Regions from separate parts of the Echinicola strongylocentroti genome, predicted to be linked through region 2. Evidence: riboswitches for the same ligand, from Rfam matches in the RefSeq annotation. Region 2 holds a riboswitch; each other region holds the start of a gene.
The links. Region 2 has a riboswitch for S-adenosylmethionine ahead of DN752_RS23855 (homocysteine S-methyltransferase family protein). Riboswitches for the same ligand answer to the same signal wherever they lie in the genome.
Positions count from the first base shown of each region.

Region 1: it holds a riboswitch for S-adenosylmethionine, as region 2 does, so the genes downstream of both, DN752_RS17045 (O-succinylhomoserine sulfhydrylase) here and DN752_RS23855 (homocysteine S-methyltransferase family protein) in region 2, are expected to answer to the same signal.
Region 3: it holds a riboswitch for S-adenosylmethionine, as region 2 does, so the genes downstream of both, DN752_RS18340 (hypothetical protein) here and DN752_RS23855 (homocysteine S-methyltransferase family protein) in region 2, are expected to answer to the same signal.

Region 1 is NZ_CP030041.1:4,387,061-4,389,332, reverse strand. It holds gene DN752_RS17055 (DUF4407 domain-containing protein) at 1-98, opposite strand, end outside; gene DN752_RS17050 (GDSL-type esterase/lipase family protein) at 460-1,134, shown strand; SAM riboswitch class I at 1,216-1,324, shown strand; gene DN752_RS17045 (O-succinylhomoserine sulfhydrylase) at 1,464-2,272, shown strand, end outside.
Region 2 is NZ_CP030041.1:6,116,309-6,118,580, reverse strand. It holds gene metH (methionine synthase) at 1-184, opposite strand, end outside; gene DN752_RS23855 (homocysteine S-methyltransferase family protein) at 190-1,233, opposite strand; SAM riboswitch class I at 1,299-1,400, opposite strand; gene DN752_RS23850 (hypothetical protein) at 1,583-2,272, opposite strand, start outside.
Region 3 is NZ_CP030041.1:4,673,310-4,675,581, forward strand. It holds SAM riboswitch class I at 1,214-1,325, shown strand; gene DN752_RS18340 (hypothetical protein) at 1,448-1,939, shown strand.

The DNA of each region.
Region 1 (2,272 bases), 1.7 Mb from region 2:
CCTACGCCTATATATTTGTTGGTTTCGGTAGGACATTTTTTAAGAATGGCCATGTTGGCTCCACTACAAAACCAAAAGAATACTTTCATTTTTTCCATTGACGGTCTATTTCATTGGGCTACTTTCTGTTCCTCAGCTCAAAAAGCGAGCAACAATTCCCTGAAATTATGGATCGAAAAGCGCACCCAATAACGAATGTGATGAAAACAGCCTACCATGCCACCAATCAGCCCTTTTAAGGTGTGAAAAAGTCTCCCCTACCCATCGCCACCTTTATAAATCACCATGCCCAATATCGCACAAGTCCTTTTTGTGTACGGAAATATGTTCAGAAATGAAGATTCGGCAGGACACTTCTTTCGTTTTTCTCCAGCCCCAATATTTCTCCTTTCCCAATATTTTTAGTTATTTACATGACGGAATAATTGACCAGAGTCTTTTCACAAACCACTTGAACAAATGCCCATCCCATCTTCATTTACCCGAAACCAAGGCCTGCTACTTATACTGCTACAGATAGCCTTTACCCAAACGCTATCAGCACAGGACAAGCCTGAGAAATTCCAAAAAGAAGTAGATCAAATCGTCACCGATACACCCGTACCATCAGGTGATGTTTACCTATTTACGGGAAGTTCCAGCGTAAGAATGTGGAAGGATATCAACCGTTATTTCCCTGACGTGACGGTAGTCAATACTGGCTTTGGCGGTTCGCAGACGTTTGAATTGCTACATTATGCGGATGAGCTGATCATCCGCTACGCTCCTCATAAAGTGTTCATTTACGAGGGCGATAATGACTTGGCAAGCGGCAAGACTCCCGTCACCATCCTGACCACCATGCAAAAACTGGTAGGGAAACTACAGGCAGAGCTTCCCAACACCGAAATAGTCCTCATCAGCCCCAAACCCAGCCCATCACGTTGGCAGCTCAAAGAAGACTATGAGTCATTAAACCGCCTATTGGAAGTCTACGCTGACAAGACCAGTGGAGTGGAATTTGTCAATGTCTGGGACATCGCCCTCAATGAAGGGGGAAAACCCAAGCCAGAAATCTTCTTGTCAGACAGCCTCCATATGACCGAATTGGGCTACGATGGATGGGCAGAGATGCTTGATCCACACATCCCATAAGGCAGCACGAGTCTGACACAAAAGAAAATTTGTTTGGAATTTCCAATGCCCTGCCGTTACTTTGCATGACTTCAGGAAACTGATTTATACAGAAGAGGCGAGAGACCAGGCTCTGCGACCCTCTGGCAACCATTTGCTACAGCAAAAAGGTGCCAATACCTGCCCAAAACAAATTCGGGACCTATAAATTAGACATTATGGCCAATTTACCTTTTCACCGCTTTTTCCTTATCCCCTACCGGACTTCCTTGGCCTATGCCATGCGTGGGCAATTATTGATTTTTCACGGTTAATTACTGATTTTATACAACTGAAAGATACTAAACACCATGTCAAATAAGCACTTTGAAACAGAAGCCATCAGGATCGCTTCTTCCAAATCCAATCAACGGGAACATTCTGCCCCCATTTACCTGACATCCAGTTTTACCTTTGACAGCGCCGAAGAAGCCCGTCAGATGTTTGCCGAGGAGATCCCCGGCAATATCTACTCCCGCTACGCCAATCCCAACAGCTCAGACTTGATCGAAAAAGTATGCGCACTGGAAGGCACCGAGGACGGCATCGCCACTGCCTCTGGAATGGCGGCAATGTTTGGCAGCATCGCCTCTCTCTTACAGCAAGGCGACCATATACTTGCTTCCCGTTCATTGTTTGGCTCTACCCACCAGCTCCTCACAAGGGTATTTCCCAAATGGGGGATTACTTCTACTTACGGAGACATTTCGGATATCGAAAACTGGGACAAACTCGTGAAGCCCAACACCAAAATGCTGTTCATCGAGACCCCTTCCAATCCTGGGCTAGAGGTAATCGACCTAGAGTGGATTGGCAAGTTTGCCAAAGCACATAACCTGATCTTAGTGGTGGACAATTGCTTCGCCACTCCTTATCTACAGCAACCGGCCAAATGGGGTGCGGATATCGTGGCACACAGCGCTACCAAGTACATTGACGGACAAGGGCGCGTCTTGGGAGGACTGATCCTCGGCAAACAGGAATTGATCAAAGACGTACAGTTCTTTTCCCGCCACACAGGTCCCTCCATCTCTCCCTTCAATGCCTGGATCCTCTCCAGAAGCATGGAAACGCTGGCGGTCAGAATGGAAAGGCACTGTGCCAATGCATTGGCGGTAGC
Region 2 (2,272 bases):
TCACTTGGTCCAGCGCTACTTCCAGGGCTTCGTCAAACTGCCCGTTTAGGATCAGACGGGCAAATTTTTTCGAACCCGTTACATTGGTACGTTCACCGATATTGACAAAATTCAATTCCGGAGTAAAAACCAATGGCTCCAGCCCCGATAATTTGAGCTGGCTGTTGTTAACTTTATTATCCATTCCCACTATTCTTCTTCTAATGTAAATGCTAATTTTCTTGGCTGGTACTTTTTACTTACTTCGCCAATGACACGGATATGTTCGGGCGTAGTGCCACAACACCCCCCTAAAATATTGATCAACCCATCTTTCAGAAACTCTTCTACCTGATCGGCCATTTCTTGGGAGGTCTGGTCATATTGCCCAAACTCATTGGGAAGTCCGGCATTAGGATAGGCACTGACATAAAATGGTGCCTTTTCGGCCAATACTTTTAAGTAAGGCCTGAGCTCTTTGGCACCTAGGGCACAGTTAAGCCCAATGCTCATTAGTGGAACATGCGATACTGAAATCAAGAATGCCTCGGTGGTCTGTCCACTGAGGGTCCTTCCTGAAGCATCCGTGATAGTGCCAGAGATCATGACAGGGATCCCACCATCCTCTGGTGCCAATGGTAGCCCTTTTTCCTCGAAGACCTCCTGAATGGCAAACAACGCAGCTTTGGCATTCAACGTATCAAAGATCGTCTCTACCAACAGAATATCAACACCTCCGTCAATAAGGCCTTTTATCTGCTCTGCATAAGCTTCCGAAAGTTGGTCGAAGTTAACTGCCCGATAACCGGGATCATTGACATCTGGAGAGATAGAAGCCGTCCTATTGGTAGGCCCTACAGCTCCCGCCACAAAACGAGGTTGTTCTGGGGTCTTTTGACTATAGGCCATAGCCGACTCTTTAGCGATTTTTGCAGCTTCCACATTGAGCTCATATGCCAAATGTGAAAGATCATAATCCTCCTGCGCAATGCTAGTACTGCTGAACGTATTGGTTTCGATGATGTCTGCCCCAGCATCCAAGTAGGTATCGTGGATCTCCCGAATGATTTTTGGCCGGGAGAGGGACAGTAGATCGTTATTCCCTTTTAGGGATTTATGATGCCCATTTAAAGCAGGTGTCCTAAAATCTTCTTCTTCCAGTTTGTACCGCTGGATCATTGTTCCCATCGCTCCATCTAGGATGAGAATCTTTTTTTCAATTTGCTGAAGTAATATATCAGTTCGTGTATTCATGCTCATTGTTTGTATTAAAAGCTGTACCGAGCAAAGAACCGATAGAAAAGCAGGTGATTATCTACCGCTCATCTTTTCCTGACAAGCTCAGGATGGGAGTTAGCACCTTGTCTGATCAGGTTGCTAAGACGTCATAGGGCCCTTCCCTCAGTCTTTCTCGATAAGCAAGTCCAAAGTTAACATGAATTGGTGGAAAAAAATTGCAAATTCAGGAATTTATTTCGGGAAATATAGACCTGTATCTTTGACTGACACATTAGCCCAGATGGCAAGGCGGCTCATTTATTTGGATAACCAGGTAGATCATAGAACACCATAGGCTTAGCCCCCGTTTAACCCGGAATATGTATTATGGTCTGATGCCTACGCCCAACTGTAGATAGGGATTGGCCATGAAATTGGACATACTTACTCCACCTAATTCATAGCTTCCAAGCGGTATCTCATACCCACCGTAGACGGTACCTACTAAGGACAGTTTTGTCTTTTTTGAAAGTGGGAATACTTTGGAAAGGTACACTTCAGGCTTGGCCATTATTCCTCCATTTCTCAATTCTCCATCATAATCTGGCAAGTCTATCAAATCAGGGAATGATAGCTTGCGCTTATGCAATAAACTATAACGTACATTGGCGTAGCCGATACCACCAAGGGCGCCCACTTCCCAATTATAGATGTCCAAGAGCTTCCCCCCTAGACTCCCGTATATTCTCAAGCTGCTCAAACTATGCCCGTAATCTTGATTGGCCTCTCCTTCCATGTTGAGATTAAACAAGTCAATGCCATAGAGAAATCCTCTGTTTTCACCGAGTAGCTTGATCCCTATATTTTTTGGAATCCCATCCAATTGCTGGTACCCGTTGTTCTCTAGGTGTTGGTTTAGGTCATTGGGTTTTGTAAAATGTATTCCGGTAATCAAATGGATGCCAAGAGAAGCATCTCTGTAAAAATAGTTCTTCTCCGGTAAGCTAAGCCCCGCTCCCAAGCGTACAAAAGCTCCGCTCTGTAGGTCATCGAATGTCATCCCATTAATGGTCCA
Region 3 (2,272 bases), 1.4 Mb from region 2:
ATTCCGGGCAATGTCGCTTAGTTAGTGTGTATCTGGAAATATTGGTTTAATTATTTTTCTTGCTAAATTCTAAGATAGTATTCATCTCTTTACCTTTGTTACTTTTTTGCTGCAGGTCAAAAAAGTAACCAAAAAACCCCGCCGCTGTGCATCTAATGGCCTAAAATAAAAACCCTCCCTCATGCAGGCAAACTCCTCCTTTTTAGCTGCCAACATTCTTTTTGGCCAGCATTTCGTCAAACAAGCCTGCCTTCTTGCCCACCCGCTTTTTAATTTCTTAACGCCCAATAGCTGCAAGGCGGATCCATTTTGTATATGTTTTAAAAGTCCATGGATTAAAACCATAATTCTCTCAATGGACGATCCGTATTGGAAAACCTTCTTAACTAAACGACATTGATATTCCGGGTTAAACTTATCTAAATCATTCCCCACTTGGGCAGACAGTTGCGATACTTTATTGGTCCTCTAAATCAACTGATGTCCTTGCTCTTTCAGCATTTGCCGCGACAGGCTGCTGCTATCCTAATGTACCAACAGGGGTGAAGTGCCAGCGGCACGATGGATTTAGTAACCTGCGGATTCATCTGCTGGATGTTAAGGTCTCCTCCACCTCCAGAAGGAGTGCCAGCGGCACGGATGATAGCTGCCTTACACGAAATAATGTTAAATGCGTTTGCTCTGGTAGCTGGGTGGTGAACATGGATGATATCCTGATGGTTTCGTTTGTCGCATAGAAGGTTGGGTTGGTTCTCTCATTCGTACACTTGGTTTTTAACCCGGAATATGCATTAGCCTATCTATTGCGGTATGAACCTACTTCAAAATCAGTCGCTTCGCTGCTGTTTTCGATTTCACCATAGCGGTGCTATGCCTCAATCTCCAAACAGCCTGATTTTCTTGCAGTTTCAAACCTCATCACGATTCCTAATGCATAAACCGGGTATAAGAATACCTGTATGTTAAAATGTTGGTGTTTATTGTAACGATAAGATAGCTGGAAATGCTGTTTTTCAACATAAAAATACACTAAATTACAAATAAATAATAGGGTTGAGGACGTTCGCAATTCCGTTAAGATTGTAATGGCTAAGGGATATATTAGAGTGAAAAAAATAATTCCCTACAAATTCTATAGGGAAATTAGTTTTTGTAGAAAAATGTTGTACCTTTGAAGTAGTTATTAGCGAAAAGCGGAGTAAGCTCAGTAGCTGATTTATAAAGAATAGGGGAGAGAACAGGCTCTAAGAACCTATAGCAACCTATCCCTCTTATAAGAGAAAAGGTGCTAAATCCTGCCGAAATCATTTGAGGACCTATAAATGTAAAAGCCATGAGACGATCAATTCGAATGCAGAACCTGCTAAAAGAGCCAAAAAGATGTTGTTGCTGATCGCAGCAAATCCGCAGAAAAAATTAACTAGTAACCATCACAAATTAAGAAACCATGACAGCAATAGCTTCTAACTATACCAATTCAGTACAGCAAAACAAAATTTTCAGCTTCCAGTCCGTAAGTAGAAACGAGGCAGTAGAAGCCACTTCGCTGACAGCTTATGATTGGTTGGAAAATAATGAATTTGTCCAGCTACAAGGTCAAGGATCTTTTGGATTCCAGAACTATGCTGATGCCAATAAAAAATTCCAAGCAATCTATTTTACCCTGAAAGGGAATTTGGCAGCACAATATGCCTTTTTCCGTGGGATCGTTTTGGCAGGACAGCCTAAGGAAATTTACCTGGAGAATATCCATGAGAACAGGAGCTTTACCTTGAAATTTTATAAAAAGAACGAGGAAGTAGCGAAGCGATATTTGGAAAAGATTTTCAAAATTGTCAATGAAGAAATCAGGTTCAAGCAAGTGTTAAGAAAAGTACTGGTCAATCAGGAGAAACACCGATTGGAAGAGAAGTTGCTCTTTAATGAATTGAGCAAATAAACATTACGATAAACCATCACTAATAACCATAATAAAAGAACCCTTGTCATTCCGGCAAGGGTTCTTTTTTGGTATGCACTATTCTTCTTTTCGGGTTCAACAGGGAGTTCCTTTGGGATAGTTAATCATCCGTATCATAGGGGCGCCCTAATTTTTAACCCGGATTATGCATTAGGAATCGTAGTGAGAGCTGAAATTGCAAGAAAATCAGTTAGTTTGGAGGCATTAGCGTAGCACCGCTACGGTTATGCCGAAAACTAAAGTGAAACGGCTGATTTTGAAGCAGTTTAAGGTCGCAACAGATAGGCTAATGCATATTCCGGGTTTAACTAA